3 regions of the Pararhizobium sp. P1_E7 genome follow, and region 3 is predicted to be linked to each of the others. Evidence: riboswitches for the same ligand, from Rfam matches in the RefSeq annotation. Region 3 holds a riboswitch; each other region holds the start of a gene.
What was found. Region 3 has a riboswitch for cobalamin ahead of nrdH (glutaredoxin-like protein NrdH). Riboswitches for the same ligand answer to the same signal wherever they lie in the genome.
Positions count from the first base shown of each region.

Region 1 (11,977 bases), on a different contig from region 3:
CGAGCCTGACATATCGACGGCAAGCACCAGCGCGACATCGACTGGTGCCGTGCCGGCCGCCGGCGTCGCGACTGGCGTGCTTGAAAGCGCAAAAAGCAGCGCAAGCGTAGTGAGCATCGTGTCATCCAATCACTGCTGCGGATCGTATGAAACTGAAATGTAACATAACTCGGACGTTCCGTGACCGTTCCATAACCGTTCGAGACGCCGACGAGTTCAACAATCGGTGATTTGTATCGGTTGTCACCATGTGGTGAAACTGGCAATTGACTGGAGTGAGCCTGCAATGCTTCTGAAAAATGACACCGACGCGGTCATTCTCGACCGGTTGCAGCAAGCAGCGTTTGGGTACTTTCTTGACTTCGTTAATCCTGAAAACGGCTTGATTGCCGATACCTCGCTGCCGGGTGCGCCATCGAGTATCGCCGCGACCGGATTCGGACTTTCCGCCTATCCTGCCGGCGTTGAGCGAGGATGGATCAGCCGGCAGGACGCCGCGGCAAGAACGCTGACAACCTTGCGGTTCTTTGCCGGAAGCCTGCAAAGCCGCAACAAGGAGGCCACCGGCTACAAAGGGCTCTACTACCACTTTCTCGACATGAAAACGGGTTTGCGGACATGGCGCAGCGAGCTTTCGCTGATCGACAGCGCGCTTCTGGTTGCCGGCATGATAACCGCGGCCGGGTATTTCAACCACGACAATGAAGTCGAGACCGAGATCAGGTCCCACGCCGATATGCTCTATGCCCGGGCTAACTGGACCTGGGCGCTGGACGGCAAGGGGGCCTTTTGGCTGGGGTGGAAGCCGAGGACGGGGTTTCTGCCCTATCACTGGAAATCCTACAGTGAAGCGATCATTCTCTACACGCTCGCTTTGGCCTCTCCGTCCTATCCAATCGACAAGGACAGTTATGACGGCTTTGCGAGCAAGTTCGACTGGATGACCGTGAACGACAAGCCGTTCCTCTATGCCGGCCCGCTCTTCATCCACTTGTTTTCACACGCGTGGATTGATTTCAGGGATATCCGCGATGCCGCCATGGCGGCACATGATACGGATTATTTCGAAAACACCCGGCGCGCCATTGCCGTCCAGCGCGATTATGCGATTGCCAATCCCGGCAACTTTACAGGCTACGGCGCCGACGCATGGGGGCTGACATCCTGCGACGGTCCGCTGCGTCCGCGGCGCCTGCACGATGGACGGCGCCAGCAGTTTGCCGGTTACGCCGCGCGCGGTGCGCCGCTCGGACCGGATGACGGCACGATTGCGCCGTGGGCGCCGCTTGCATGCCTGCCGTTCGAGCCGAGGGCCGCGATGTCGGCAACGCGGCATATCCTCTCAAGCTATCCCGATGTGGTCGCGGCAGGACGTTTTGTCGGCAGTTTCAATCCGAGCGTTCCCGGCAAGACGGCGGAGGGCTGGCTCAACGACCGCAGCGTTGGTCTTGACCAGGGGCTCTTGGTGATGATGATCGAGAACTATCGCAGCGGCCTGTATTGGGACATGCTGCGCCAATCGCCGGTTATCCGGCGCGGCCTCAGACGGGCGGGCTTTTCCGGCGGCTGGCTTTGAGGTAAACGGGCTGCCAGGAGACAATGGGCGCCCCTTTGGACGAGAACCGAGATTCAGGCCGTATTCGAGATGCCGACGGACAGCAGGCAGAGGTTGCCATGGCCTGGCAGGCGGAGCATTTTCCGCAGGTCGCCGTGTCTCTCGGGCTGCAGGACAGCGATTTTCTGCCCGTGACTGACGCATGGCGTCGTGATGGAACTATGGTCGAGTGCCTGCTCGACTATCAGAACCGCTTTGCAACCGGCATGGATGACCGCGTAAGAGGCGCTCATCTGATCGCGTTCTACAGCCACCATCTCAGCATAGCGGCTGCCGCAGTCTATTTGCGGACAGGTCTGGTTCCCGACCTGCGCCCGGATAGTCTGGCGATCCGGTTCGAGCCTTTCGTTCAAAACGGTCTCGTTTCCCCTGGGGAAACCGGCCCATCCGATGTCCGCCGCTTTCATTTCCGCTTCGGGTGCAGTTTGCCCAGTCATGATCGGGCGTCACTCTTTCACGATGTGCTCGTCGAAAGCTTCAATCCGGTGATCGGCGCGCTGCAAGCCCGCACCAGCCTGTCTCCCGGCGCGCAATGGCGGCTGGTGGCCGATGGCATTGCGGGTGCTTTTCTGGAGGTCGGCTCAGCCTTGGGCGAAGAGGATCGCGCGATGACCGCAGCCCTTGCCATCATCAACAGGGCGGGATCGCCGCTCTTCTCCGAGGCGGCGCGCTATACGAAGATCACCGCCGTTTTTAAGGGCGTTCCAACTGAGCGCAACTTCCGTCTAAGGGGTGGCTGCTGTCTCTACTATCGAACAGAGGGCGGGGATTTTTGCGATGTCTGCGTGCTTCTCGATGGTCAGACGCAAAAAGACCGCCTGCGCGCCCATATCGAGCGTGCCGGCGGTCTGTGATGGCGTTGCCGCGCAAAGGTGCCTTGCGCGGCGATGATTGAGGAGGCTCAGGCCGATTTCAAAAACCGCTCATTCAGGTAGCCCGAGATCACGCCGAGCACGATCCAGAACGCCAGCGTGGTTGCCAGGGCTGCGACTGCGAATTCCGCGCCGAGAACGGCCGGAACCGGGCTTGAAATATCCGACGGCTGCGGCGCACCATAGGCATGCGGCGCGGCAAGCAGAGCAAGACCGATGACCTTGGCGGGGATCTCACTACGCAACACGATCAGATAGAGGCCGGCCACGGAGAGTGCGATCGTTGCAATCCACCAAATCTGCCGGTCGTGAAGATCGGCGGCAGGAAAGCCCGGTAATTCCGGCGGCAGGCCGATGGCGGGCAGGAGGTGGACCGCCAGCCAGCCGCAGGCGCCCCACAGCGCGCCGTTGCGCAGGGTAATCGGATGGTTGAAGACAAGGCTGGCGCCCGCGAGCAAGAGGCTAAAGCCTGCGCCCGCCACCAGATTGGCGAACAGCGTACCGGAGAACCGGCTCATGCCGAACATGATGCCGCCCTCGTCTTCGTGCTCGCCCTCATGGGCGTAGGCGGGCGTAATCGGTGAGAGTGCCGACAGCATCTCGCCGATCAGCGAGGAACGGCCGAGTGAGGAGTGCTGCTGCTCGCCTTGCGTGCCGGCCGGTTGTTCAGCAGCGGGTTCCTTTGCTTCATATTCCTCGGCATGAAGGATGAGCGGGACCACCCGCAATTCCTGCGCGGCTGTCATGAAGACGCCCGCGATCAATCCGGCCACCAATGCGGCCAGAAGTGTTTTGACAATCATTTGATACCCCTAAACTCAAGCGGAGCAGATCAGTGCTCGCACGCTTGCTATGTTTCGATTTCCCACGGCAAAGGCCGCCCGATGCCAAGGCATGGGCGCAATCCACCGTCGCGCGATTTCCATAGGAAACCCGCAATGCTACTCGTCGATAGAGTGCGGAAAGCGCAGAGCCTTCCACGGCCCTACATCAGTGGCAGGGGAAGCCGTAGGAATGGCGAACGTCGTGAGCGGTATCGTGCAGCACGGCGGAATTGGCAAGGCCGGCACCGAAAACCAAAAATCCGCCGATCAAAAGGGCGAGAATAGCGGTCGTGATGCGGTCGTTGAGGGAAAGCGGGACGCTCGAAACTGTAGTCGTAGCCATGACAACCTCCGTGATGGCGCGTGGGAAATATCCCACCAATTGGGCACCATGCCCTTCATCAACCGGCAGGTTTCCTGGCTCGCGGCGTCAGGCGCTTTCACGCCAAGGAGCCTGTCTCGCCTTCCCGTGGCAGGGACCCAAGGTCCGTCACCACAGTGGCTTTTACCGGCTCAATGCACCGGCATGACACGCTCTGACCGCTCTACAGTCGCGGGGTCGGCCGTGATAGAGATGCCCAGAATGGGTCCACCCGTCACGTTCCCATTTACTCCCCGAAAGCGCCTCGCTCCCAGGGAACCAATTGATCCGTCAATGATTATGCTGTCGCGCCGGTCATGTCAATTCGGAGCTGCGACGCCCCATGCCGCATTGGCGTTGCTGTTTTTTGGCGTTCGCTCGCACTTACCGTTCCGAATTCCATGCCGCGAATGCAAGCTTTTTGCTTGAAATGACACCGAATGGTTGCTTGCATTACCGATTGCAAGTCGCGATGAGTGAAACAATAGTTCTTTAGGAACCTTGGTGCAGGATAGCGCCAACGCTGATGTGCGAAGTGTCCTCACAGAGAGAACCATGAAGGCGGCGAGGTCCGAACAGGAATTCCAGAATATTCTTCGCCGTTTGGGACTTGCGCTTGATGCATCTCAAATCGGTGTGTGGGAGCACGATACCAAAAAGGATGAAGTCGTCTGGGATTTGCAGATGCACCGGCTTTACGGAACCGGCAAGACGCAAAAACGCGTCAAGGCAGAAGTATGGGTGAATGCGATTCATCCGGATGATCTCGCGCAAGCCCAGGCCGATTTCGATCGGGCGATTGTCGCCAAGGATGTCTATTCTTCGGAATACCGGATCATTCTACCGGATGGCGAAACCCGCTATCTTCGTTCACGCGCGCATTGCTTCGAGGAAGACGGCAACATCACCTTCATCGGGGTCGAATGGGATGTGACGGCGGATGTGCTGCTCAACCGCGAACTGCTGCGGCAGAAGGCGATCGCGGAGGCGCGTGCAGTTGCTCTTGAGGCAAGTACCCAGCGGATCGAATATGCGGCCGAGCACGATTATCTGACGGGGCTTCCCAACCGCCGCTTCTTCGACCGGCGATTGGCGGAGCTTGCCGGGGATGCCGGACCTGAAAAGCTGGCGATCCTGCATATCGGTCTGGACCGGTTCAAGCAGATCAATGACGCCGCCGGCCATGCGACCGGCGACGAGGTTTTGAAATCCTGCGCCAGGCGGATTGAACAAGGCGTGCCGAAGAACGCGTTCGTTGCGCGCGTCAGCGGCGATGAATTCGCGGTTCTGATTGCAAACTTCGTCTCACTGGATGATCTCAAAATCCGTGCCGAGCGGCTGACGAAGCAATTGAAACAGTCGGTCTGGCACGATGACGAGGTCTTGCGCGTCGGGGGGTCGATCGGTGTCGCCGCTGCCAGTGGCCGCAACATAGCCAGCCTGCTGGCGCAGTCCGACATTGCCCTGCACCGCGCAAAGAGGCTCGGCAGGGGACGGGTCGAGGTGTACTCGGCACAGCTGAAGGCCCAGCTCAACAATGAACAGCGCGTTGGCAGGCAACTCGCCCATGGACTGGAGAAAGGGGAGTTCATTCCCTACTATCAGGCCCAGGTCGATGCGCGGACCCGGCGCATCGTCGGGGTGGAGGTTCTGGCCCGCTGGCACCATCCGAAGCGCGGTTTGCTGCTGCCGGGCGAATTCATCAAGGTTGCGGGCAATCTCGGCCGACTGGACGATCTCGATGCTGAAATATTGAAGGCGGCGCTGAAAGATCGCCAGACCTGGATGCGGCAGGGCGTGCATGTTCCCCGCATCGCGGTGAACGTATCAGCCGCCCGTCTGTCGGATCCGCATTTGATCGATGAACTGCGGCATCTGGATGTTCAGCCGGACATGCTGTCATTCGAGTTGCTGGAAACCATTTTCCTCGACGACAGCGAGGATGACGTGTTTTTCAATGTCGCCGGTCTGAAGGCCATGGGCATCGACATCGAGATCGATGATTTTGGCTCCGGTCACGCCTCGATCATCGGGTTGGTGAAGCTGAAACCGCGACGGATGAAGATCGACCGGCAGCTGGTTTTGCCGATCACGACGTCGCGCGAACAGAAGCGCTTGTTGCGCTCGATCATCGACATCGCCAAGGCGCTCAATATCGAGGTCATTGCCGAAGGCGTCGAGACGGTGGCGCACGCCAAACTGCTGACACGCCTCGGCTGCGATGTCCTGCAGGGTTATGCGATCTCCTATCCGGTCCCGGCCGCCGAGATGCTGGCGCAGTTGAGGCAGGACCGGCAACTGGGTCTTGCCGAGCAGCACCGGGAGCGGCGGCCCTTCCTTATCCCGACGGTCCCAAAAGATCCTGCATGGCGCCGATGATGCGGCGGTGCTGGTGGGCGTGGCGTGTGCGGATGCTGGTGGCGGCATAGACCGCCTGTTGGATGGTAGGGGCGTCTGCGACCGGAAAGGCGGCGCGTTCGCCTTCAAGCCGCAAGGCGGTGCCGCCTGTCACGTAGGCAGCGCCTCCCAGCGTTTTCAGGAGCCCGGTTATGGCGATGTTCTGTCCCGATGCCAGCGGGGCTGCCGAAAGCTGCGGCAGGGCCAGCCTGTGCGCGCGATCGAAAGCCGGTGAATAGACGGCTTGAATATAAGTTTCGGGCAGCAATTCGCCGACCGTTTTCGCCGTGGTGGCGACCAGCGTATAGGTCATTTCGCCGATGCGCTCGTAGTGAAGATCCGGCAGGTAGTGGGGCGTGTAGAGGATGGCGAGATCGAGATCGCCGGCGGCGAGATCGCGGTTCATCTGGTTGGAATAATCGGCCTCCATATAGATCGAGGTGGCCGGCAATTCCGCGCGAATGGCTGATAGCCATTTTCCGGCAAAGGCTTCGGCCAGGTCATGCTGGATGCCGAGCCGCATCGAACGTTCATAGGTTCCGGCGTTCTCGACCGCCCGCGTCGCCTCGTGCCACTGATGCTGCAGCGCCTTGGCGTGATCGAGAAACCGCAGGCCGGATGCCGTCGGCACGGTGCCGCCCTTGTTGCGGGTGAAGAGCTTGCGGTTGAACTGTGCCTCCAGCGCCTTGACGCGGTGGGAGACCGTTGATTGCGTGATGTTCAACCGATCCGCCGTCCGATTGAAACTGCGGGTTTCCATAAGGTCGAGGAAGGTTTCGATGAGGTCGATCTGCATTCCCAATTCCCTCATTCACGCCGATGCTTGCCCCTCACCCTAGCCCTCTCCCCGCATGCGGGGAGAGGGGACGACGGATTTTGCCGCAACTTCCGCCGATACCCGATAGACGGATGTGGAAGGTGCGGCATATCCCTTCTCCCCGCGAGCGGGGAGAAGGTGGCCGACAGGCCGGATGAGGGGCTGTTACATTTCAATCTAATCGAATTCTTCGATCAATAAAGCAAAATCTGACCGCTTGATGCCGGCCCGCATCGTTGCCAAAACTGAACCCAAACAAGGGAACAGACATGTCGAATTTGCCGTCTTATGCACGCGTCGTGATCATCGGGGGAGGTGCGGTCGGCGCCTCCGCGCTCTACCATCTGGCCAAGGCGGGATGGACGGACTGCGTGCTTCTGGAAAAGAACGAGCTGACGGCCGGTTCGACATGGCATGCTGCCGGCAACGTGCCGACATTTTCGTCTTCCTGGTCGATCATGAACATGCAGCGCTATTCGGCCTCGCTTTACCGCGAACTGGGCGAATTGGTCGATTATCCGATGAATTATCACGTCACCGGTTCGATCCGGCTTGGCCATTCGAAGGAGCGGCTGCAGGAGTTCAAGCGCGTCGTCGGCATGGGCCGCTATCAGGGCATGGACCTCGATATCCTGTCGCCCGACCAGATCAAGTCGAGATATCCGTTCCTGGAAACCCATGACCTGACCGGCGCGCTCTACGATCCCTATGACGGCGATATCGACCCGGCGCAGCTGACGCAGGCGCTGGCAAAGGGTGCCCGTGACATGGGTGCGAAAATCTTCCGCTTCTGTCCAGCCACCGGCGCCCGCCGGGAAAACGAGGAGTGGATCATTTCCACGCCGCAAGGCGACATCCGCTGCGAATATGTCGTCAATGCCGCCGGTTACTACGCCCGCGAAGTGGGCAAATGGTTCGGCCGCGATGTGCCGATGATGGTGATGAGCCATCAGTACATGCTGTTTGAGGAAATTCCGGAGCTGGCCGCATGGTCGAAGGAGGCAGGGCACAAGCTGCCGCTGCTGCGCGATGTCGACAGTTCCTATTACCTGCGCCAGGAAAAGACCGGGATGAACCTTGGTCCCTATGAGAAGAATTGCAAGGCACACTGGATCACCCCGGATGATCCGATGCCGGAGGATTTTTCGTTCCAGCTTTTCCCCGACGATCTGGAGCGGCTGGAATGGTACCTGAACGATGCCGTCGAGCGCGTGCCGATCCTCGGCACCGCCGGCCTGTCGCGGATGATCAACGGTCCGATCCCCTACGCGCCGGATGGCAACCCGCTGATCGGTCCGATGCCGGGTGTTCCGAATGCATTCGAGGCCTGCGTCTTCACCTTCGGCATCTGCCAGGCGGGCGGCGCTGGCAAGGTACTGGCCGAATGGGTGACTGAGGGGCAGACGGAGTGGGACATGTGGTCCTGCGATCCGCGGCGTTTCACCAGCTTTGCCGATCAGGACTATTGCATCGCCAAGGGCATGGAAATCTATGGCCATGAATATGCCATGCATTTTCCGAAGCACGCCTGGCCTGCCGGACGCAACAAGAAGCTGTCGCCGATCCATGACCGGATTGCAGCCCTCGGTGCGCAGTTCAAGCCTTACAATGGCTGGGAGCGCGCCAATTGGTACGCCAAGCCGGGCGACGACCTCTCGGAGGGGGCGACGCAGACCTGGAACCGGGCAGGACCGTGGCAGAAACGCATCGAAGAGGAATGCCTGGCAGTGACGCAGGCTGCCGGTATTCTCGATCTTCCCGGCTTCTCCCGTTACCGGCTGAAGGGCGAGGGCGCCCGTGACTGGCTGCTCGGCCTCACCACCGGCAAGGTGCCGAAGCCGGGCCGTATCGGCCTTGCCTATTTCTCCGACGACAAGGGCCGCATCGTCACCGAAATGTCTGTTATGGCGCTGGAGGAAGATTTCTTCTTCCTGATCACCGCAGCGACGGCGCAGTGGCACGATTTCGAGTGGCTGAAAAAACACCTGCCGAAGGATGCCGCTTTCACGCTGGATGATATGACAGAAAGTTTCACCTGCCAGATTCTATCCGGCCCGAAGTCGCGCGACATTCTGGCCGAGGTCTGCGATGCCGACCTTGCCAAGGGCTGGCTGACACATCAGTCCGTGCAGATTGCCGGGCGCTGGTGCCAGCTGGTGCGCGTGTCCTTTGCCGGTGAACTCGGCTGGGAAATCCACACCAAGATCGATGACACAGCCGCAATCTTCGACACGGTCTGGGCGGCGGGCCAGAAACATGGCCTCAAGCCTTTCGGCATGGAGGCGCTGGACTCGCTGCGCATCGAGAAGGGCTATCGGGCCTGGAAGGGTGATCTTTCGACCGATTATACCATCCTGCAGGGCGGGCTGGAGCGCTTCGTCGATTGGGGCAAGGCCGATTTCAAGGGCAAGACGGCGCTGGAGCGCGAGAAGCAGCAGGGCGTCACCAAGCGGTTCGTGACGCTGGTCGTGGATGCCGGTGCGTGCGATGCGCCCTACATGTCGACGCTCTGGCATGCCGGCCAGGTGGTCGGCGAAACGACGTCGGGCAACTGGGGCTACCGCATCGGTAAATCGGTGGCGCTCGGCATGTTGCGTGCCGATCTGGCGGAGCCCGGAACCGAAGTCGAAGTCGAAATCTACGGCGACCGCTTCAAGGCAATTATACAGGCCGATGAGCCGTTGTTCGACCCCAAGAATGAAAGACTGCGCGCATGAGCAAGCCGATCCCCACCAAGGCCCGCGCGGTCATCATCGGCGGCGGCGTGTCCGGCTGTTCTGTTGCCTATCACCTGGCGAAACTCGGCTGGACGGATGTGGTTCTCCTGGAGCGCAAGCAGCTGACGTCGGGCACCACTTGGCATGCCGCAGGCCTGATCGGCCAGCTGCGCGCCTCGCAGAACATGACCCGGCTCGCCAAATATTCGGCCGATCTCTACACCAAGCTCGAGGCCGAGACCGGCATTGGTACGGGCATGCGGCAGTGTGGCTCGATCACCGTGGCGCTGACCGAGGAGCGTAAGCAGGAAATCTACCGTCAGGCTTCGCTTGCCCGCGCCTTCGATGTCGATGTGCGGGAAATCTCGCCGGACGAGGTCAAGGCGATGTATCCGCATCTGAATGTGTCGGATGCGGTTGCCGCCGTGCATCTGCCGCTCGATGGCCAGTGCGATCCGGCCAATATTGCCATGGCCTTGGCCAAGGGCGCCCGGCAGAATGGGGCGACGATCCTTGAAGGCGTCAAGGTGACGGCTGTCCACAAGAAGGACGGCCGGGTGTCGGGCGTCACCTGCGAGCAGAATGGCGAGACGTTCACCATCGAGACCGAGAACGTCGTCAATGCCGCCGGCATGTGGGGCAGGGAGCTTGCCAACATGTCCGGCGTCACCGTGCCGCTGCATGCCTGCGAGCATTTCTACATCGTCACCGAGCCGGTCGCCGGGCTGCAGCGCCTGCCGGTTCTGCGCGTGCCGGACGAGTGCACCTATTACAAGGAGGATGCCGGCAAGATGCTGGTCGGCGCCTTCGAGCTCAAGGCCAAGCCCTGGGGCATGAACGGGATCAGCGAGGACTTCTGCTTCGACCAGCTGCCGGAGGATTTCGATCACTTCGCGCCGATCCTCGAACAGGCGGTCAACCGCATGCCGATGCTGGAAACGGCCGGCATCCACACCTTCTTCAATGGCCCTGAGAGCTTTACGCCAGACGACCGCTACTATCTCGGCGAGGCACCGGAGCTGAAGGGTTACTGGGTTGCCGCCGGTTACAATTCCATCGGCATCGTCTCTTCCGGCGGTGCCGGCATGGCGCTGGCACAGTGGATGAACGACGGCGAGCCGCCATTCGATCTCTGGGAGGTCGATATCCGCCGGGCGCAGCCGTTCCAGAAGAACCGCACCTATCTCAAGGAACGGGTGACCGAGACGCTCGGCCTGCTCTATGCCGACCATTTCCCCTACCGCCAGATGGCGACGGCACGCGGTGTTCGCCGCTCGCCCTTGCACGAACATCTGAAGGCGCGTGGCGCCGTGTTCGGCGAAGTGGCGGGCTGGGAGCGGGCGAACTGGTTTGCCAAACCAGGCCAGGAGCGTGAATACAAATACAGCTGGAAGCGGCAGAATTGGTTCGACAACCAGCGCGAGGAACATCTGGCGATCCGGGGTGGCGTCGGCCTGATCGACATGACGTCCTTCGGCAAGATCCGCGTCGAGGGCCGCGATGCGCTGGCCTTCCTGCAAAAGCTTTGTGCCAACCAGCTGGATGTCGCCGCTGGCCGTATCGTTTACACTCAGATGCTCAATGCCCGCGGTGGCATCGAGAGCGACCTGACCGTCACCCGGCTTTCGGAAACGGCGTTCCTGCTGGTCGTGCCGGGCGCCACACTTCAGCGCGACCTTGCCTGGCTGCGCAAGCATATCGCCGATGAGTTCGTCGTCGTCACCGATATCACTGCCTCGGAATCGGTGCTCTGCGTCATGGGGCCGAAGGCGCGCGAGCTGATGCAAAAGGTCAGCCCCAACGATTTCTCCAACGCCGCCCATCCATTTGGCACAGCGCGCGACATCGAGATCGGCATGGGCCTCGCCCGCGCCCACCGTGTCACCTATGTCGGCGAACTCGGCTGGGAGCTTTATGTCTCGACCGACCAGGCGGCACATGTGTTCGAGACGCTGGAAGAGGCGGGGGCGGATATCGGCCTGAAACTCTGCGGCATCCATACGCTCGATAGCTGCCGCATCGAAAAGGCCTTCCGCCATTTCGGCCATGACATCACCGATGAGGATCATGTGCTGGAAGCCGGTCTTGGTTTTGCCGTGCGCACCGCCAAGGGCGAATTTATCGGCCGGGATGCCGTTTTGAAAAAGCAGGAAAGCGGCCTGTCGCGCCGGCTGGTGCAATTCCGCCTCACCGATCCGGAGCCGCTTTTGTTCCACAACGAGGCGGTGGTCCGCGACGGCAGGATCGTCGGGACGATCACCTCGGGCAACTACGGTCACCATCTCGGCGGCGCGATCGGCCTGGGCTATGTGCCCTGCAGGGGCGAGAGCGAAGCGGATGTGCTGGCGTCGAGCTACGAGATCGAGATTGCCGG
Region 1 is NZ_JBFUBH010000003.1:41,922-53,898, forward strand. It holds gene AC1D17_RS04900 (DUF1194 domain-containing protein) at 1-117, opposite strand, end outside; gene AC1D17_RS04905 (glucoamylase family protein) at 287-1,576, shown strand; gene AC1D17_RS04910 (IucA/IucC family C-terminal-domain containing protein) at 1,600-2,469, shown strand; gene AC1D17_RS04915 (CbtA family protein) at 2,517-3,290, opposite strand; gene AC1D17_RS04920 (CbtB domain-containing protein) at 3,478-3,654, opposite strand; cobalamin riboswitch at 3,702-3,971, opposite strand; gene AC1D17_RS04925 (bifunctional diguanylate cyclase/phosphodiesterase) at 4,228-6,051, shown strand; gene AC1D17_RS04930 (LysR family transcriptional regulator) at 6,011-6,865, opposite strand; gene AC1D17_RS04935 (GcvT family protein) at 7,156-9,603, shown strand; gene AC1D17_RS04940 (GcvT family protein) at 9,600-11,977, shown strand, end outside.
Region 1: linked by a shared signal. The riboswitch ahead of AC1D17_RS04920 (CbtB domain-containing protein) and the one ahead of nrdH (glutaredoxin-like protein NrdH) in region 3 are both predicted to bind cobalamin.

Region 2 (11,977 bases), on a different contig from region 3:
CGACCGCTTCCCGATCCTGTCGCGCCTGCCGCTCTGGTATGCCCGCTACAAACCGGGCATCGGCAATGTCTTTCCGATGGGGAACTGGGATGCCTACGCGCTCTGGCAGTTCTCCGCCGCCGCCAACTGCGGCAAGCGGCGTTGCCCCTACCGCGTCGCCGGAACGCTCACCGACATCGATGTCAATGTCGCGGCGATGAATGCCAAGGCACTGAAGGCTGTCTGGGCCAAGGGCGAGCTTCTGCCGGCAAAGCCGCTGGACAAGCCGCTTCTGATCGCCTCGGGCAAAGCAGGGGCTTTCTCGGGCGCTTTCTCGAGCGTTAGCATAGGCGTTGATATGACCGTGACGGGATCGATCGGGCCCGTTTCCGCTGAACAGATTGCCTCAGCCAGCAGCATGCACAACCATTGAGGTCTTCGGCTCGGCCTCCCGACCCATGGCGCCAGTGCGCCCGGTCGCAGCTTTGGAATGCGCTTTTGGCCGTCGTGGCCAAAGCCCCAGACGTTCAGCCTCCTGTCAGCCGGCAAGCGCAAGAGGAGGAAAATCGTCACCGTCCCTGCCTTGATTGCCGGAGCCTGTCTTGAATTTTCGCTCGATAAAGCGACCCACCATGGGCAGCATACCGCTCAGCCTGCTGGTCGCCCTCTACATTCTGTGTCTCCTGAACCTGACCTTCTGGAACGAAGTCTTCTATGTGTTCGGCGGCCTCCACCTTGGCTTCTATACGTTTGCCGCGGCAATAACCCTGCTTGTCTTTGCAGGCGTCGTGATGTTCTCGGTCAAATACCTGGTCAAGCCGTTTCTGATCTTCCTCCTCATCGCCGGAGCGATTTCCGCCTACTACACGGATTTCTTCGGTGTGGTGATCGACAAGGAAATGATCCGCAACGCCGTGGTGACGACGCCGCAGGAGGCCGGTCATCTGGTTACGACTGCGTTTGTGCTGCATGTCCTCATCTACGGGATCCTGCCATCGATGCTGGTATGCCTGATCCGGATCAGGCACCGCCCGTTCATCGGCAAATTTTTCGTGAACCTTGCGGTCATTTCGCTCTGCCTGTCGCTCTGCATCGGGCTGATTGTCTCGGATTATTCGGGGATCTCTTCAAATATCCGCGAACATCGCGACATGATGGCAAAGCTGACGCCGTTTGCCGCCATCACCTCGGCAATCGGCCTGGGGGTCAGCACCTATCGCGAGATCGGTATCGTCCGTGCTCCGCTGGGCACAGACGCCAAACTTGGCCCGATCTATGCCCAGACGCAAAAACCCGTCGTCACCATTATCGTCGCAGGCGAAACCGCGCGGGCCATGAACTTCTCCTTGAACGGCTATGACCGGGAAACCAATCCGGAACTGAAAACACTTGGTGTGACGAACTTCATCGGGACGACCAGCTGCGGAACGGCGACGGCCGTTTCACTGCCCTGCATGTTTTCCGTTTATGGCAGAAAGAACTATTCCGACCGCAAGGCGCGCTCCACCGACACGTTGATGGACGTCCTGCGCCGCGCCGGCATTGACGGCTATTGGTGGGACAACAATACCGGCAGCAAGGGGATCGCCGATCTCGTCAGCTTTGCCAGCCTGACCAAGCAGAAGAACAGCAAACTCTGCAAGGATGGCGAATGCCTGGACGACATTTTCCTGACCAAACTCGATGAAAAGCTAGCCGGCATCACCAAGAACACCGTCATCGTTCTGCACCAGCTCGGCAGTCACGGCCCGGCCTATTATCTGCGCTATCCGGAAGAGTTCCGCCGCTTCAAGCCCGATTGCCGTACCCCGCAGCTCTCCGATTGCTCGCGCGAGGAGATCGTCAACGCCTATGACAACAGCATCCTCTACACCGACCACAACCTGTCAGAAGTGATCAAGCTTCTGAAGAAGCATCAAGGCACGGTCGATGGCGCGATGATCTATATGTCGGACCATGGCGAGTCGCTCGGCGAGAACGGATTGTTCCTGCATGGCGCGCCCTACATGTTTGCGCCCGCAGAGCAGACCCACGTCCCCTTCATCGCCTGGTTCTCCGACACCTATGCGCAACTGACCGGCCTGGACCGAAGCTGCCTTCAGAGCCATACAGACGCTCCAACCTCGCATGACAACCTGTTTCACACCGTGCTTGGCATGATGAACGTCGTCACGAAAGTCTATAATCCGGGCCTTGACGTGTTTGCAGCCTGCCGCTCGAAGGCGAAGGCGAACCCGGTTGTGCCCCAATCCTGAGCACGATTAGCGAGGTGATTGTTGCCGCACGCGGAGGTGCCGGCAATCCGGGCGCCTGCTCATGCGCGCCTGAGATCGGCGGGCGCTCTTCCGGATAGGGGGATCTGGGGAATACGCACAGGATGTGCGCTTTTGACATTCAGCGGGGCCGGCATGGATAGCTCTGCTTCCAGGAGCGCCATCTCGATAAGGAACACGAGCATCTTTTTGTCACTGCGCTCGGCGCTCATCTTCGACGCCTGGAGAAGCTCGTAAGTCAAATCTTTGGTTCGCATTTTTCACGCCCCGTATCGATTACCCTTCGAAACTAGAGAGCGCAACTTACGCGAACCTTGCCGCCAATGAACATCTTATGATGGTGAGCCGCTTTGAAAGGCTGGCGTCATCCCCTCTCCCCGCATGCGGGGAGAGGGCTAGGGTGAGGGGCAATCCTGCGCAGAAATACGTCCGCTCGTCTACGCTTGGCAATTCCGGCGCGTCACGCCTCGATCTGCACGTCGCCGATCGGGCGCGAACAGCAGGCGAGGATGTAACCCTCGTCGATTTCGTCATCGAGGATGCCGCCATTGTGGTTCATCTCGACCTCTCCTGAAATCTTCATCACCCGGCAGGTGCCGCACAGTCCGCCTTCGCAGGCGGCCCCGATGCGGACGCCGGCCAAGCGCGCCGTCTGCAGGATGGTCTGGCCGGGCTGACACTTGGCGTCCTTGCCGGCCATCGTAAACGTGATGGTGGAAACCGCGCTTGCATCCGCCTCCCCGGCGCCTGCACGAATGGCAAGCTCTGCAGGATCCGGCGCACTGGCCGGCTGAAAGCTTTCCTCGTGATAGCGGTTCATGTCGAAGCCGACGCTTTCCAGCATGGATTTGACGCCGCGCATGAACGGCTCCGGGCCACAGCAAAAGACAGTGCGTTCGCGGAAATCCGGCGCCAGCAGGGCCAGCTTGGAGGTCTCGATGCGGCCGCGCAGTCCGTGCCAGCTGTGTCGCGGCGCATGGGTTTCGACGATGAAGCCGAGATTGAGGTTCGGCATGTTGCGGGAGATGTTCTCCAGCTCGTCGCGGAACAACAGATCGTCCGGCTGGCGGGCGCAGGACAGGAAGGAGACATCCGTCTGCGGGGCGCAATCGGCCATCCAGCGGGTCATCGACATCATCGGCGTGATGCCGGAACCGGCGGAGATGAACAGGTATTTTTCACCCGGATGGCGCACGAAGGAGAAGTCGCCGAGCGGCCCGAAGGCCTTCAGCTTCATCCCCGGCTTCAGGTGATCGAACATCCAGCGCGTGCCGATGCTCGATGCCTGGGCCTTGACGGTGACGGCGATGGAAAACGGCCGCGACGGCGTCGAGGACAGCGTGTAGGTGCGCATCACCGGATCATCCACGCTCACAGGCAGTTCGAGCGTGACGAACTGGCCCGGCAGGTAGCGGAACCAGCTGTCCTTGTCGGCCTTGAAGCCGAATGTCATCACATCCGGCCCTTCGACGGTGACGGAGATGCATTCCAGCAGTTGCTGCCGGTCATTGAACGGCTGCAGCTCATCGAAGTGCCGGAAGGAGGAAGCAATCGTCATGTCAGGCGACCCGAACCAGAGGGGTTGAGATGGAATTACCCTGCAGGCGATCCTGCATAAAGTTGGTGTACCATTCGACGAACTGCATCACGCCGCCCTCGTGTTCCGGCGAATAGGGGCCGGGCTGATAGGCGGGCGAGCGGATGCCGAAGGCATTTTCCTCGACGATCTGGCGATCCTGGTCATTGGTCTCGGTCCAGACATGCGTCAGTTCTTCCAGATTGTAATCGACGCCTTCGACGGCATCCTTGTGCACCAGCCATTTGGTGGTGACCTGGGTGAGTTCAGGACCAAGCGGCAGGACGCGGAAGGTGATGGCGTGGTCGGCCAGCACGTGGTTCCAGGTGCTCGGATAGTGGAACAGCAAGAGGGTGCCGATATGATCCTGGCTGACATCGTCGGAGAGCTGGCGCTGGACGGCCCGCTTTCCCGACATGGTGTAGCTCTCGGCATTCTCGATCAGCGGCATGCGGGCAACGCGGAACTGGCCGGTCGGCGACATCTTGAACTCGCTCGGCAAGCCCTCGGCTTCGCATTTTGCCCAGTGTTCGGCAATGACGGGATCGTCCTTGGCGCCCTGCACGCCGGTTGCGGTCGGGGCTTCCGGATAGGTGCGGCAAAGCTCGGGGTGGTTTGCCGCGCAATGGTAGCATTCGCGGTTGTTTTCCCAGACGAGCTTCCAGTTGCCCTTCTCGATGATCGTGCTTTCAAACGCGACCTTGGTGTCCTTCAGATTGTGCGGGGTGACATAGGACGAGACCATGTCGCGCACGGGCTGGAAATCCATCGCCTCTTCGGCAAGGCAGATAAAGATATAGCCGCCGATGGTTTCGCAATGGATCGGTTTCAGACCGTGCTGGTTCTTGTCGAAATCCTCGCCCATCTGGCGGGCGAACAAAAGCTTGCCGTCAAGCTCGTAGGTCCACTGGTGATAGGGACAGACAAGCTTGGCGGACGAGCCCTTGGCGCCGGCGCAGACGCGCGAGCCGCGATGGCGGCAGGAATTGTGCAGGGCCCGGACGGTGCCGGTGCGGTCGCGGACGATGACGACCGGATACTCGCCGACCTGCACGGTGAAATAATTGCCGGATTTCGGGATTTCGCAGTCATGGCCGATAAACAGCCAGTCCTTGTACCAGATCTCTTCCATATCGATCCTGTAGAGATCGGGATCGGTGTAGAATGCCTGCTCGAGACTGTGCCCGGCACGCCGGGTCTTCAATTTGCGAAGGACTTCACTGCGGAGATCCATGGTCATTTCCTTGTGCTCGCCAACTCTTTTTGAAAGTTGCAGCAGGCAGGAAAGGAACCACCGCCGCGCCGGGAGAGCGCGTGGATATAGTGGTTCTCTTCCGGCTGCCCGCCGCACCCAGATATCAATTTCGCCACAAGGCTGGTTTCCGGGCTCTGGAGCTGTCCTTGCGGACCATCGCGGCGCCTTCCCGGATTTCTCCAGTGGCCTTTTGCCGAGGTTTCGCTCCACCACCGTTGCGGGGGCAGCGCCGGATTTCGACCGGCTTCCCAATTCTCCGCCCTCCCTATAAAGGCGGCACCTTGAGTGTTTTCATCTAACCTTGTGTCCCGGCCAAATAGCTGCCGATTAGCGACATCCGATTCCAGAATGACGACACGGCAAATATTGCGAAGGACAGCAACCAATCTGGCTATTTTATAAGCATAAACAATATGTTCTGCTGAAACTGGAGCAAAAGGCCTGTTTTCTGCCCAGCGCCCTGGCAATCGGCTGAACCGCGGCCTCTTTGCGACATTTTGTGGCGGCTCCCACAAACCTCGCACCATTGCAAATGGTTGATGCCTGGCAAGATTGCATTAACCATAACACTGTAGCTTCGTCTCATATGCGATTACGCGCCGGCATGCCTTGTCCGCATTCCGCCGCATCCTGGTACGGGCCGATGTCAAACTTGAGATATTACGATGCCGCCGCGGTCAAAGAGCCGGCTCCTTCGCAGAAGACTGCGATCCATACGGAATTCCTGCGCACCGGGCGGATCAACCGGCGCCAGCAGGAATGGAGCGCCGCTGAAAAGCGCTATCTGACCCATCAGGAAGTGGCGGCCCGCACCGGCAAGAAACTCGAAGCGGCCGGTACCGTCACGCATGACCGGATCAACGGGTTCCATCGTTCGATCCGTTTCCCCAAACTGCTGTTTCACCGCACGCTGGCCGGCAGTCCGCATCTCGGCTACTGCCACGTAACGGCTGCCCGGACGAAATTCGCCAAGTTCGAGGACGTCCGGTGGTCGTTCTACATCGCCAACTTCTTCTCCGACATCGGCGACGACCAGCACTTTTTCGAGAAAATCAAGCTCGGCTACTCGCGGATGTATTTCGCGGTGGCGACAGAGCTGGACGCAGAAGCGGGCAAGCTGACCGTCAATCGTGCAGTGCACGACAACGGCCTTTTGTTTCGCACCCGCGACCCCAAGGAAGCGCTGAAGAACGTGCTTTTGCTCGGCGCCCGCAACGAAGAGCTTCGCAAGATCATTAGCGCCCTGTGATCATTGCTTGTAGATCAGCCAGTCACGCCCGGGCGGGTGCTCGCTTTCGGACCCATGAACGACCGTCTGGTCTCCGCCCTTGCCCTGCGCCCTGGCGAGTGCCTTTTCCGCCGTATTGACGAGATCAAACGCGTTGCCGGCATGATCCGACATGCACACGCCCACCGAAAGCGTCACGCAGCCGAGGTCGCGTCCGGTCTTTGGATGTTTGAAATGCGTGCCGCGCAAAGCCGAGCGCAGAAGTGCCACGAGCCGCACCACCTCCCGCTCCTCGCCTGCGCTGACCAGAAAGCCGAAACGGGTGCCGTCGAAACGGGCGACCAGCTCGGTTGACGGGAAAGCCTGTTGGATAATACCGCCGATATGCCGGGCCAGCGGCTCCACCAAGGCGGCGGCCTGTTCTCCCGACAGGCGGCGGCTGGTGTCGGGCTCGGCAATGGCGACACCGCAGACAAGCGGCAGATCGGGATCGGCATAGACCTTGGCCAGTGTCTTGTTGAAGGCGCGGCGATTGGCAAGCCCCGTTACAGCGTCCGAAAATTTCTTTGCTTCAAAGTCGGCAAGCTCTTTCTGGACACCGGCGATAACGGTGGACTGCGCGGTGACGCTCTGCTCCATTTCGGCATTGTGCGAGACCTGCCGCTCGGTGGCGCGCTTCAACGCCTGAATGGAGTTTTGCAGTGCCGTCTGGTTCGCGTCGTCGGAGACCACCAGCGCTTTCGTCGCCTCGCTGATCAGCCGCCCGTAATCATCGAGCTGGTCTTTTTCACGCGACAAAAGGTTCATGAAATTGCTCATCTCGTCGCGCACGATCGTCGTCGATCGTGCCAGAACGCTTGCTTCGTGATGATGCGGCAAATATTTGCGGCCAAGTTCGTCGAGCGCCGATTGCGACTTGTATTTACCGAGCGCGATGAAATCGCGCACCAGGTCCGGATTGGCACCGGCATAGGCTTCGTAGACGAGCTCGTAATTCCGGGGGATGGCATCGATGCCCATCTGGTGCATGGCGGTGGCGATCCGCAGGGCAAGGTCGTTCGGCATGGATTTCTTGTTGGCCATGAGGGCTCCGGCTGTGTGCAGGACCGGACACCTAGCATGGGCAACTTTCATCGCCGCTAACCGGAACTGTCGCATTTTAAGAAACCTTAACCGGCTGTAGCGAATAGGAACAATTGACCCCAGCGTTCGAATGGACCTTTCGAATGCGCTTGGCAATCTCCTGCCTGGCCCTATAAAGGAAACGCCGGAGCGCCTGCCTGCCTTTTCGAGAGGGCGCATTGACGTTTGGAAGCTTGATGGCGCTGATTATAGACACACGGACCGAGCCGGAGCGCGCTTTGGCGATTGCCTGCGAGACGCTTTACGAAGGCCTGCCGGTGGCGATCCCGACGGAGACCGTCTATGGGCTGGCCGCCGATGCCACCAATGCGGACGCGATCAGCCGTATCTATGAAATGAAGGGCCGTCCCCGTTTCAACCCGCTGATCTGCCATGTCGCCGATTTTGCCATGGCCGAGGCGCATGTCACCTTCGATCCCCTGTCGCGGCAACTGGCCGAAGCCTTCTGGCCGGGGCCGCTAACGCTGATCCTCCCGATCAAGCCGGAGAGCGGCGTGCATCCACTGGCATCCGCCGGCCTCGATACGCTGGGCATCCGCATGCCGGAAGGATTTTCGCGGCAGGTCATCGCCCGCTTCGGCAGGCCGCTGGCAGCACCGAGCGCCAATACCTCGGGCAAGATCAGCCCGACCAGTGCCGCCCATGTCGAAGCCGATCTCGGCAACAAGCTGAGATTGATCCTCGATGCGGGCGCTGCCGAAATCGGACTGGAATCGACCATCATCAAGGTGGACGGCGATGAAATCCGGTTGCTGCGTCCAGGCGGCCTGGATGTGGCGGATATCGAGCGGTTGACCGGCAAGACGGTTTTGCGGCCTGAAACGGCCGGAGCTGCAATCGAAGCGCCGGGCATGCTCGCTTCGCATTATGCGCCGGGTGCTGCGGTGCGGCTGAATGCGGCGGATGTCAAACCGGGAGAAGCCGTGATCCGGTTTGGCGGCAAATCGCTGCCGGGCGAGGAGAATGCCAAAGCGGTGCTCGACCTCAGCCCTTCGGCAAACCTGCGCGAGGCCGCCGCCAATCTGTTCGCCTATATGAAACAGGCCGATGCTTCCGGCGCCAAAACCATCGCTTTCGGACCGATCCCGAACGAGGGTCTTGGCGAGGCGATCGTCGACCGGATCGAACGCGCCGCTGCGCCACGGGAATGACCCTATGACCAACGCCCTGCCCTCCGCCGATCTCATCGCCCGCTTCACCGCCATCGTCGGCGCGGCAAATGCGCTGACGGATCAGGCCGGCATTGCGCCTTATCTCATCGAATCCCGCGGCCTCTACAAGGGCAACGCGCCACTGGTGCTCAGACCCGGCAGCGTCGCGGAAGTGTCTGAAATCCTCAAGCTTGCCAGCGAAACCGGTGTCGCGATCGTGCCGCAAGGCGGCAATACAGGCCATGTGGCAGGACAGATTCCGCGCACCGGGGCTGATGATATCGTGCTGTCGCTCCAGCGGCTGAACCGCATCCGCGATATCGATCCCGTCGGCAATGTCATCGTTGCCGATGCCGGCTGCATTCTTGCCGATATCCAGAAGGCGGCGGAGGCGCATGGCCGGCTGTTTCCGCTGTCGCTCGGCTCGGAAGGCTCCTGCCAGATCGGCGGCAACCTGTCCACCAATGCCGGCGGCACCGCGGTGCTTGCCTATGGCAACATGCGGCAGCTCTGCCTCGGCCTCGAAGTTGTATTGCCGACCGGCGAGGTCTGGGACGGGCTGCGGCGGCTGAAGAAGGACAATACCGGCTACGACCTGCGCGACCTGTTTATCGGCGCCGAGGGCACGCTCGGCATTATCACCGGCGCGGTGCTAAAACTGTTTCCGCAGCCGCGCGGCCATCAGGTCGCCTTTGCCGGTCTGAAAAGCGTTTCGGATGCACTGGCCCTGTTCGACAAGGCCTCGAGCCTCTGCGGCCCGGCGCTGACCGGCTTTGAGCTGATGCCGCGCCTGGGCGTCGAGTTTACCGCAAGACATATTCCCGGTGTGCGCGATCCAATGGAGACGGTTCATGCCTGGTATGCGCTGATCGACATCTCGACCTCGGATTCGGCCGAAAGTGCCGAGCGGATGATGCAGGCGCTGCTCGAAACGGAAATCTCCAGCGGCCTCGTCGAAAATGCCGTCGTGGCCGCGAGCGAAGCGCAGCGCAAGAGCCTCTGGCACATGCGCGAAAGCATGTCGCCGGCCCAGAAACCGGAGGGCGGGTCGATCAAGCATGATGTGTCCGTGCCGGTCTCCAGCATTCCGGCCTTCATGGCGGAGGCCGATGCGGCGGTGATGAAAGCCATTCCCGGCGCCCGCATCTGCGCGTTCGGCCATATGGGTGACGGCAACATTCACTATAACATCTCGCAGCCGGTCGGCGCCGACAAGGATCAGTTCATCGGCCGCTGGCGCGAGATGAATGCGATCGTCCACGGCATCGTCCTGAAATACAATGGCTCGATCTCGGCCGAGCACGGCATCGGTCAGTTGAAGCGCGACGAACTGGCCGAAGTCCGCTCGCCGATCGAGATCGGCCTGATGCAGCGGATCAAGCATGCCTTCGACCCCGCCGGCATCATGAACCCCGGCAAGGTGCTCAAGGCCTGAAGCCAGAATCAGAAGCCACCCAGGCGCAGTTGCGACAGGCTGAACAGCGTATCCGCGCTGATGCCGCCGCCACCGCCCGACAGGATCATCTGGGCGCCGGACACGTCGACATTATTCTCGACATCATAGAGCGCGGTGAAGCGGAGAAGCAGCTTTTCCAGCTTGTCCGGATCCTGTAGGTCCTCCACGTCCAGGACGCGGTTGATATAGGCATATTGCACATCGACATCGGCGCTCGACATCTCCTCGGGGATACTGAACGTCGTCTGGATAACCTGCAGCAGGGCGCTGTCGGCCAAAAGATCATAAGCGGTGTTGATCCCTGTCGCCTGGCGCCGGAAGTAGAGCGCCAGACGGACACCGGCATTGTCCTCACCCTTTTGCTGCTCGAGGGTCTGGTTCAGATAGAGATCTTCGGTCTCCAACAGCCCGCGCTTGGTCTGGATACCAAGTCCCGGGCGTGCCAGATTGCCCTCGCTGTCAAAATTGTAGGAGGAGACGAGCTCCTTGTAGATCGTCGTGTCCGGCTCTTTGTTGATGAAGCTGTTCGGATCGTTGAAATCGGAAGCGAACATCTTGCGGACGTAGTCGGTCGTCACCTTTTCCGGATCGAGACCGGCGGCAACGAGCATGAAATCGACCAGGCGGCGGTTGGACAGAAGCTGGTCAAGCGTTTTGATCTTCTCGATCTCACCGCTGTAATATTTCGCTTCCGCGGTTGCCTTGGTCTTTTCATCCTCGCTGGCAAACCGGCTTTTTTCGATGACATAGGATTTGGCGGTGTTGAGAATCTCGGATTCGGCCTGCGCCAGCATCGGCACGCCGGCCGACCCGTCGGCGTTGAAATTGAAGGCTTTTGCCAGCTGAACGTAGCGGTCGTCCTTCAGCGTATAGACATAGCTTGCCGGATCGGTGAGATCGCTTGTCAGCACCTTTCTCAACTTGCGCGCGGTGTCGTCCTCGTTTTCGAGGCCGACAGCGGTGAGCGCCAGCTTCATGATCTTGGTGTCGGACAGCAGGTCGTCGACATTGGAAACGACGCTCATCAGGCTTTTGTAGGACTTGATCAGGCTCTCGTCGGCAGCTTCGTCGGCGTCGTTGTAGCGCACCATGTAGTTGTCGGAGGTCAGCTTGGTCTGCGCTGCGGTTTGCGCCGTATCGCCGGCCGACAGCGTCCCGTCCGTCTGGAAATTGAACGCCGCCCGCAACGCCTTGTAGGCCGCGTTGAATTCGCCCCCCTTGGTGTTGACGAAGCTCGCCGGGTCGTTCGGATCGCTGGTCAGAATGCTTTCGAGCGTCGTCACCGTCGTGCTGGACGGCAGGCCGAAGGCTGTAAGGATGTAGGAATAGAGCCGGCTGTCACCCTTGATCTGCGCAACCGTGGTGACGGTTGCGATCGTGTTCTCATAATAAGCCTTGTGCAGCAGGGCGACCGATGTCGTGGCGCGCGGAGCCTTGTAGGCATAGACTTCCTTGGTTGCCTGCCGGCTGTCTGCGGCCTGTGCCGTTCCGCCGGCGGGCACTGAGCCATCCGCTGCGAAATCATACATCAGGGCCAGATCCTTGAAGACCGCGATCCGCGAAATCGTGGCGGAACTCTGCGCCTGCTTGGTCTGCAAATCTGTGGCGTAGAAGGTCACGCCTTTCATGGTGGCGAGCGAGGCCTGACGCTGGTCGATCTGCGCCTGCAATGCGGCACGTTCTGTGTCGGTGAGATCGGGCTCGGCCATCTGCGTCCGCAGATCGCTGATTTCGGCCACGACGCCGGCATAGGCATCGATATTGCTGGTCATTTCCGGAAACGCGGCGTCGATCGTGGCAATGTTTGCCTGCAGGGTGTCCTTTTCGGCCTGCAACGTCACCTTGTCTTCATTCGATGTCTCGGGCAGCGCCAGAAGTGCGTCAATCTTGATGATGCGCGTCTGCGACTGGACCCG
Region 2 is NZ_JBFUBH010000006.1:45,610-57,586, reverse strand. It holds gene AC1D17_RS08890 (glycoside hydrolase family 25 protein) at 1-412, shown strand, start outside; gene AC1D17_RS08885 (phosphoethanolamine transferase) at 612-2,234, shown strand; gene AC1D17_RS08880 (hypothetical protein) at 2,294-2,509, opposite strand; gene AC1D17_RS08875 (FAD-binding oxidoreductase) at 2,713-3,810, opposite strand; gene AC1D17_RS08870 (aromatic ring-hydroxylating oxygenase subunit alpha) at 3,812-5,062, opposite strand; cobalamin riboswitch at 5,185-5,382, opposite strand; gene AC1D17_RS08865 (DUF6656 family protein) at 5,727-6,332, shown strand; gene AC1D17_RS08860 (diguanylate cyclase domain-containing protein) at 6,333-7,394, opposite strand; gene AC1D17_RS08855 (L-threonylcarbamoyladenylate synthase) at 7,631-8,605, shown strand; gene AC1D17_RS08850 (FAD-binding oxidoreductase) at 8,610-10,040, shown strand; gene AC1D17_RS08845 (DUF1217 domain-containing protein) at 10,049-11,977, opposite strand, start outside.
Region 2: linked by a shared signal. The riboswitch ahead of AC1D17_RS08870 (aromatic ring-hydroxylating oxygenase subunit alpha) and the one ahead of nrdH (glutaredoxin-like protein NrdH) in region 3 are both predicted to bind cobalamin.

Region 3 (4,962 bases):
GGGATTGCCGTTCATCACCCGGGCGGATGCCTCGGATGTGGAGGTAAGGCTGTTGCGGCAAGCCCTAAAGCAGGCCGTCGCCGAACCGTCACTCTCTGCCGCGCGCGATGTGCTTTGCCTGAAGGATTTTGCGGTTCTTTCCGATGCCGACTATGAACCGCTGGCCGAGCTGGAGAGGCAGGCGCAGCGGCAGGGTTATCCCGTCATCGCCTGACGCCATTCGGACGCCTGTAGCTGCAGGGAACTCCCAACGCCGGGGCCTGCGTGCCGCTGGCGAGGCGGCCGTTTTTTCATTTCCATTTCGGTGCGCGTTCTCACGGAAAAGCCGGTGGTCGTCGGCGTCCGGCCGGTGCTTCAGGCACGGGGGAAATCGCTCGAACCGGATGCGACCTCGCTTTCCGGTTGACTCATTTTGCAATTGACTAAATAGTTCGGTGATAGAACGAATTAATAGAGGCGACTGTGAGCGAAACCCTGCGCATCTCCCGGAAGTTTTCCCAAAGAGCCGTGATGGAGGCGATCATCCAGAACGGGCCGATCTCCCGCGCCTCGATTGCCAAGCAGACGGGCCTCTCCAAACAGACCATCTCGGAAATCGTTCGCCAGCTGGAGCTGGACGACTGGGTTCGCGAGACCGGGCGCACCAGCGGCCATGTCGGGCGCACCGCCGTTACCTATGAACTGGTGCCGGATGCGGCCTATATTGCTGCGGTCGATCTTGGCGGAACGAAGATCCGGCTCGCCATCGCCGATCTCGCCTGTCAGGTCTTTGCCGAAGAGGTCGTGGCGACCGACCAGCGCGGCGGCCAGTTCGTCGTCGACCAGATCGCCGGTCTCTGCGCGCAGGCGGTAGGCCATCTGAACATTCCGAGCGAACGCATCCGCATGGCCGTCATCGGCGCGCCCGGAGCGCCGGATGCAAAAACCGGCCGCATCCTGCTGGCGCCCAACATCGCCGATTTCGACACGATGAACGTGGCGGCCGCCTTCGAGAAGGCGCTCGGCATCGATGTAATCCTGGAAAACGACGTCAACCTGGCGGTGCTTGGCGAAAACTGGCTCGGCCAGGGGCAGGGCATCGACAATCTTGCCTATATCGCCGTCGGCACCGGCATCGGTGGCGGGTTGATGGTCGGCGGCCAACTGGTGCGGGGCGCGATGAATGCTGCCGGCGAACTGGGCTTCCTGCCCTTTGGCGCCGACCCCTTCGATCCGGAATCGCTGCGCTCCGGCGCCTTCGAGCGGGTCACCGCCTCGATCGGCATCATGGAGCGCTATGCGGCGGCATCCGGCGAGACGGCAACCGTGCCGGTGATCTTCGATCGGGCGGCAAGCGGCGACGTGCACGCCTCAACGACGCTGGACGAGACGGCGAAATATCTGGCGCGCGGCATCAGCGCGATTGCGGCGATCGCCAATCCGGAAAAGGTCATCATGGGTGGCTCGATCGGCCTGCGCCCGGAACTGATCGAGCGCATTCGGAAATTCCTGCCTGCCTGCTTTCCCTATCCCGTCGATATCGAGGTGAGCCAGCTCGGACCCCGCGCGGCGATTGTTGGCGCAGCCGCAATCGGGCTCAGCCATCTCCACAATGCGCTGTTTGGCGCCGATGCCCCGGACAGCCGCGTGTCGCTGCCGCCGGCAGAGACGGTGGCCTTCAGGGAGGCCCTGCAATGAGCGGATCGAACATCCTGACCGAAAGGCTGGTGCCGCTTCGTTTGCGGCGTTGACGAATGGTTAACCATGATACCGAAAAAACGGCATTCTGCCTGGCGGGTTTCCGCCCGCTAGGTATTGACYGGAAAAACGACTCGTATACTATATCTGGTGTTCAAGGTGCCTCCGAATCGCAAGGTGTGGAGGCTAAGAGGGAATACGGTGCGTCCAGCCATTCTGGCCGGACAAAGCCGAAGCTGCCCCCGCAACTGTAAGCGGCGAGCGCCTGTTTCATTTTAAGTCACTGAAGCGTCAGTCTTCGGGAAGACGAAAACAGGCGCCACGACCCGCAAGCCAGGAGACCTGCCTCGAACAAAACGTCCACGGGCGGGGTGCCCGGAAGGTCGCGTGATGTGCGGCGGAATGATTCCGCTTTGTGTTGCGTTCCTCCGATACCCGCCAAAAAGGCTTCGGAGCGAAGGCATGTCAGACAATCGAATTTGCAGACCTGCGGGCCGCGATGCCAATCGCGACCGGCGGCACGTGCCTAAAGCATGTCGCGCAAAAATGTGCAGCGGTTTTGCGATAACGACATGCGTGAAATCGAAGAGCTAAAGCGCGAGAAGCGAATCTGAAAGATCGCGACACGCCTTGGCCTGTCCGTCAGCTTGTAATGAAAAACCACACGGCCGGATCCGCGCGCAGCGGCTCGGAACCCTTTCGTGCGCCGGTAACACTACAGATCACGAGGAACGTCATGAACATCACCGTCTACAGCAAGCCTTCCTGCGTCCAGTGCACCGCAACCTATCGTGCGCTCGATCGCGAAGGCATCGATTACCAGGTCATCGACATTTCCAAGGACGAGGATGCCTTCGCGACGGTCGTGGGGCTTGGTTATCAGCAGGTTCCGGTGGTGGTTGCCGGGCCGGACCATTGGGCCGGCTTCCGGCCGGACAAGATCAGCGGACTTTCCTGAGCGCGGCCTGAGCAGGGATGGACAAGCGATGGGCCTGATCGTCTACTATTCCAGCCTGTCGGAAAATACCCATCGCTTCGTCGCCAAGCTCGGTCTGAGATCGGCGCGCATTCCCGTCAGCAGTGGCGCGGAAACGCCCGAAGTGCGCGAGCCTTTCGTCCTCGTCCTTCCGACCTATTGCGGCGAGGACGGCAAGGGCGCGGTTCCCAAGCAGGTGATCCGCTTTCTCAACGATGCGGACAACCGATCCCTCATCCGGGGCGTGATCGCCGCCGGCAACAGCAATTTCGGCGCGACGTTCGGTCTCGCGGGCAATGTCATCTCGGATAAATGCCGGGTGCCGTACCTCTACAGGTTCGAGCTTCTGGGTACGGACGAGGACGTCGCCAATGTCATCAATGGATTGGAACGATTTTGGACGTCTCAGAGACCTTGACGCGGGGCGGAAAACCGCTCGACGCTTTTTCTCATTCCGCCGGTGAGCGCCCCTTGAAGGCGACGGAAACCGCAATTGACTATCATGCGCTCAACGCGATGCTGAACCTCTACGACGACGAGGGGAAGATCCAGCTGGACAAGGACCGGCTGGCCGCCAAGCAGTATTTCCTCCAGCACGTCAACCAGAATACCGTGTTCTTCCATAATCTGAGGGAAAAGCTCGATTACCTGGTGACCGAGGGCTATTACGAGCGGGAGGTTCTCGACCAGTATTCGTTCAACTTCGTGCGCGACCTGTTCGATCATGCCTATGCGAAGAAATTCCGTTTCCCCACCTTCCTTGGCGCGTTCAAGTATTACACCAGCTATACGCTGAAGACCTTCGACGGAAAGCGCTACCTGGAGCGCTACGAAGACCGCATTTGCATGGTGGCGTTGACCCTGGCGCAGGGCAATGAAACGCTTGCCCGCGACATGGTCGACGAGATCATTTCCGGCCGCTTCCAGCCGGCGACGCCGACCTTCCTCAATGCCGGCAAGAAACAGCGCGGCGAACTCGTGTCCTGCTTCCTGCTTCGGATCGAGGACAATATGGAATCGATCGCGCGGGGCATCAACTCGGCGCTGCAACTGTCGAAGCGTGGCGGCGGCGTCGCGCTGTCGCTGACCAACATCCGCGAGGCCGGCGCGCCGATCAAGCAGATCGAAAACCAGTCGTCCGGGATCATTCCGGTGATGAAACTTTTGGAAGACAGTTTCTCCTATGCCAACCAGCTCGGTGCGCGGCAGGGGGCGGGAGCCGTCTATCTCAACGCCCATCACCCTGACATCATGCGCTTCCTCGATACCAAGCGCGAAAACGCCGACGAGAAGATCCGCATCAAGACGCTGTCGCTCGGCGTCGTCGTGCCCGACATCACCTTCGAACTGGCGAAGAACAACGAGGATATGTACCTGTTTTCGCCTTACGATGTGGAGCGCGTCTACGGTGTGCCGTTCACCGAGATCTCGGTGACCGAAAAATACCGCGAGATGGCGGACGATGCCCGCATTTCCAAGAGGAAGATCAAGGCGCGAGAATTCTTCCAGGTGCTCGCTGAAATCCAGTTCGAGAGCGGTTACCCCTACATCATGTTCGAGGACACGGTGAACCGGGCAAACCCGATTGCCGGGCGCATCACCATGAGCAACCTCTGCTCGGAAATCCTGCAGGTGAGCGAGGCGAGCGCGTATAATGACGATCTTTCCTACAGGCACGTGGGCAAGGATATTTCCTGCAATCTCGGCTCGCTGAACATCGCCGCGGCGATGGACTCCTCCGATTTCGGCAAGACGATCGAAACGTCGATCCGGGCACTAACCGCCGTGTCGGACATGAGCCATATTTCATCGGTGCCATCGATCGAGAAAGGCAATGACGCCAGCCATGCCATCGGTCTCGGCCAGATGAACCTGCACGGCTATCTTGCCCGCGAGCGCATTTTTTACGGCTCGGAAGAAGGCGTCGATTTCACCAATATCTATTTCTACACGGTGACCTACCATGCCATCCGCGCCTCGAACCGGATCGCCGTTGAACGCGGGGCGAGCTTCAAGGGCTTCGAGAACTCGAAATACGCCTCGGGCGAGTATTTTGACAAATACATCGAACAGGAATGGGGCCCGGCCACCGAACGCGTGGCGGAACTGTTCGCGACCGCAGGCATCCACATCCCGACGCAGGCAGACTGGCTGACCCTGAAGAAGGACGTCATGACGACCGGCCTCTACAACCAGAACCTTCAGGCGGTGCCGCCGACGGGCTCGATCTCCTACATCAACCACTCGACCTCCTCGATCCATCCGATCGTCTCGAAGATCGAAATCCGCAAGGAAGGCAAGATCGGCCG
Region 3 is NZ_JBFUBH010000027.1:17,669-22,630, reverse strand. It holds gene AC1D17_RS20065 (phosphate/phosphite/phosphonate ABC transporter substrate-binding protein) at 1-214, shown strand, start outside; gene AC1D17_RS20060 (ROK family transcriptional regulator) at 463-1,677, shown strand; cobalamin riboswitch at 1,818-2,041, shown strand; gene nrdH (glutaredoxin-like protein NrdH) at 2,414-2,635, shown strand; gene nrdI (class Ib ribonucleoside-diphosphate reductase assembly flavoprotein NrdI) at 2,664-3,071, shown strand; gene nrdE (class 1b ribonucleoside-diphosphate reductase subunit alpha) at 3,068-4,962, shown strand, end outside.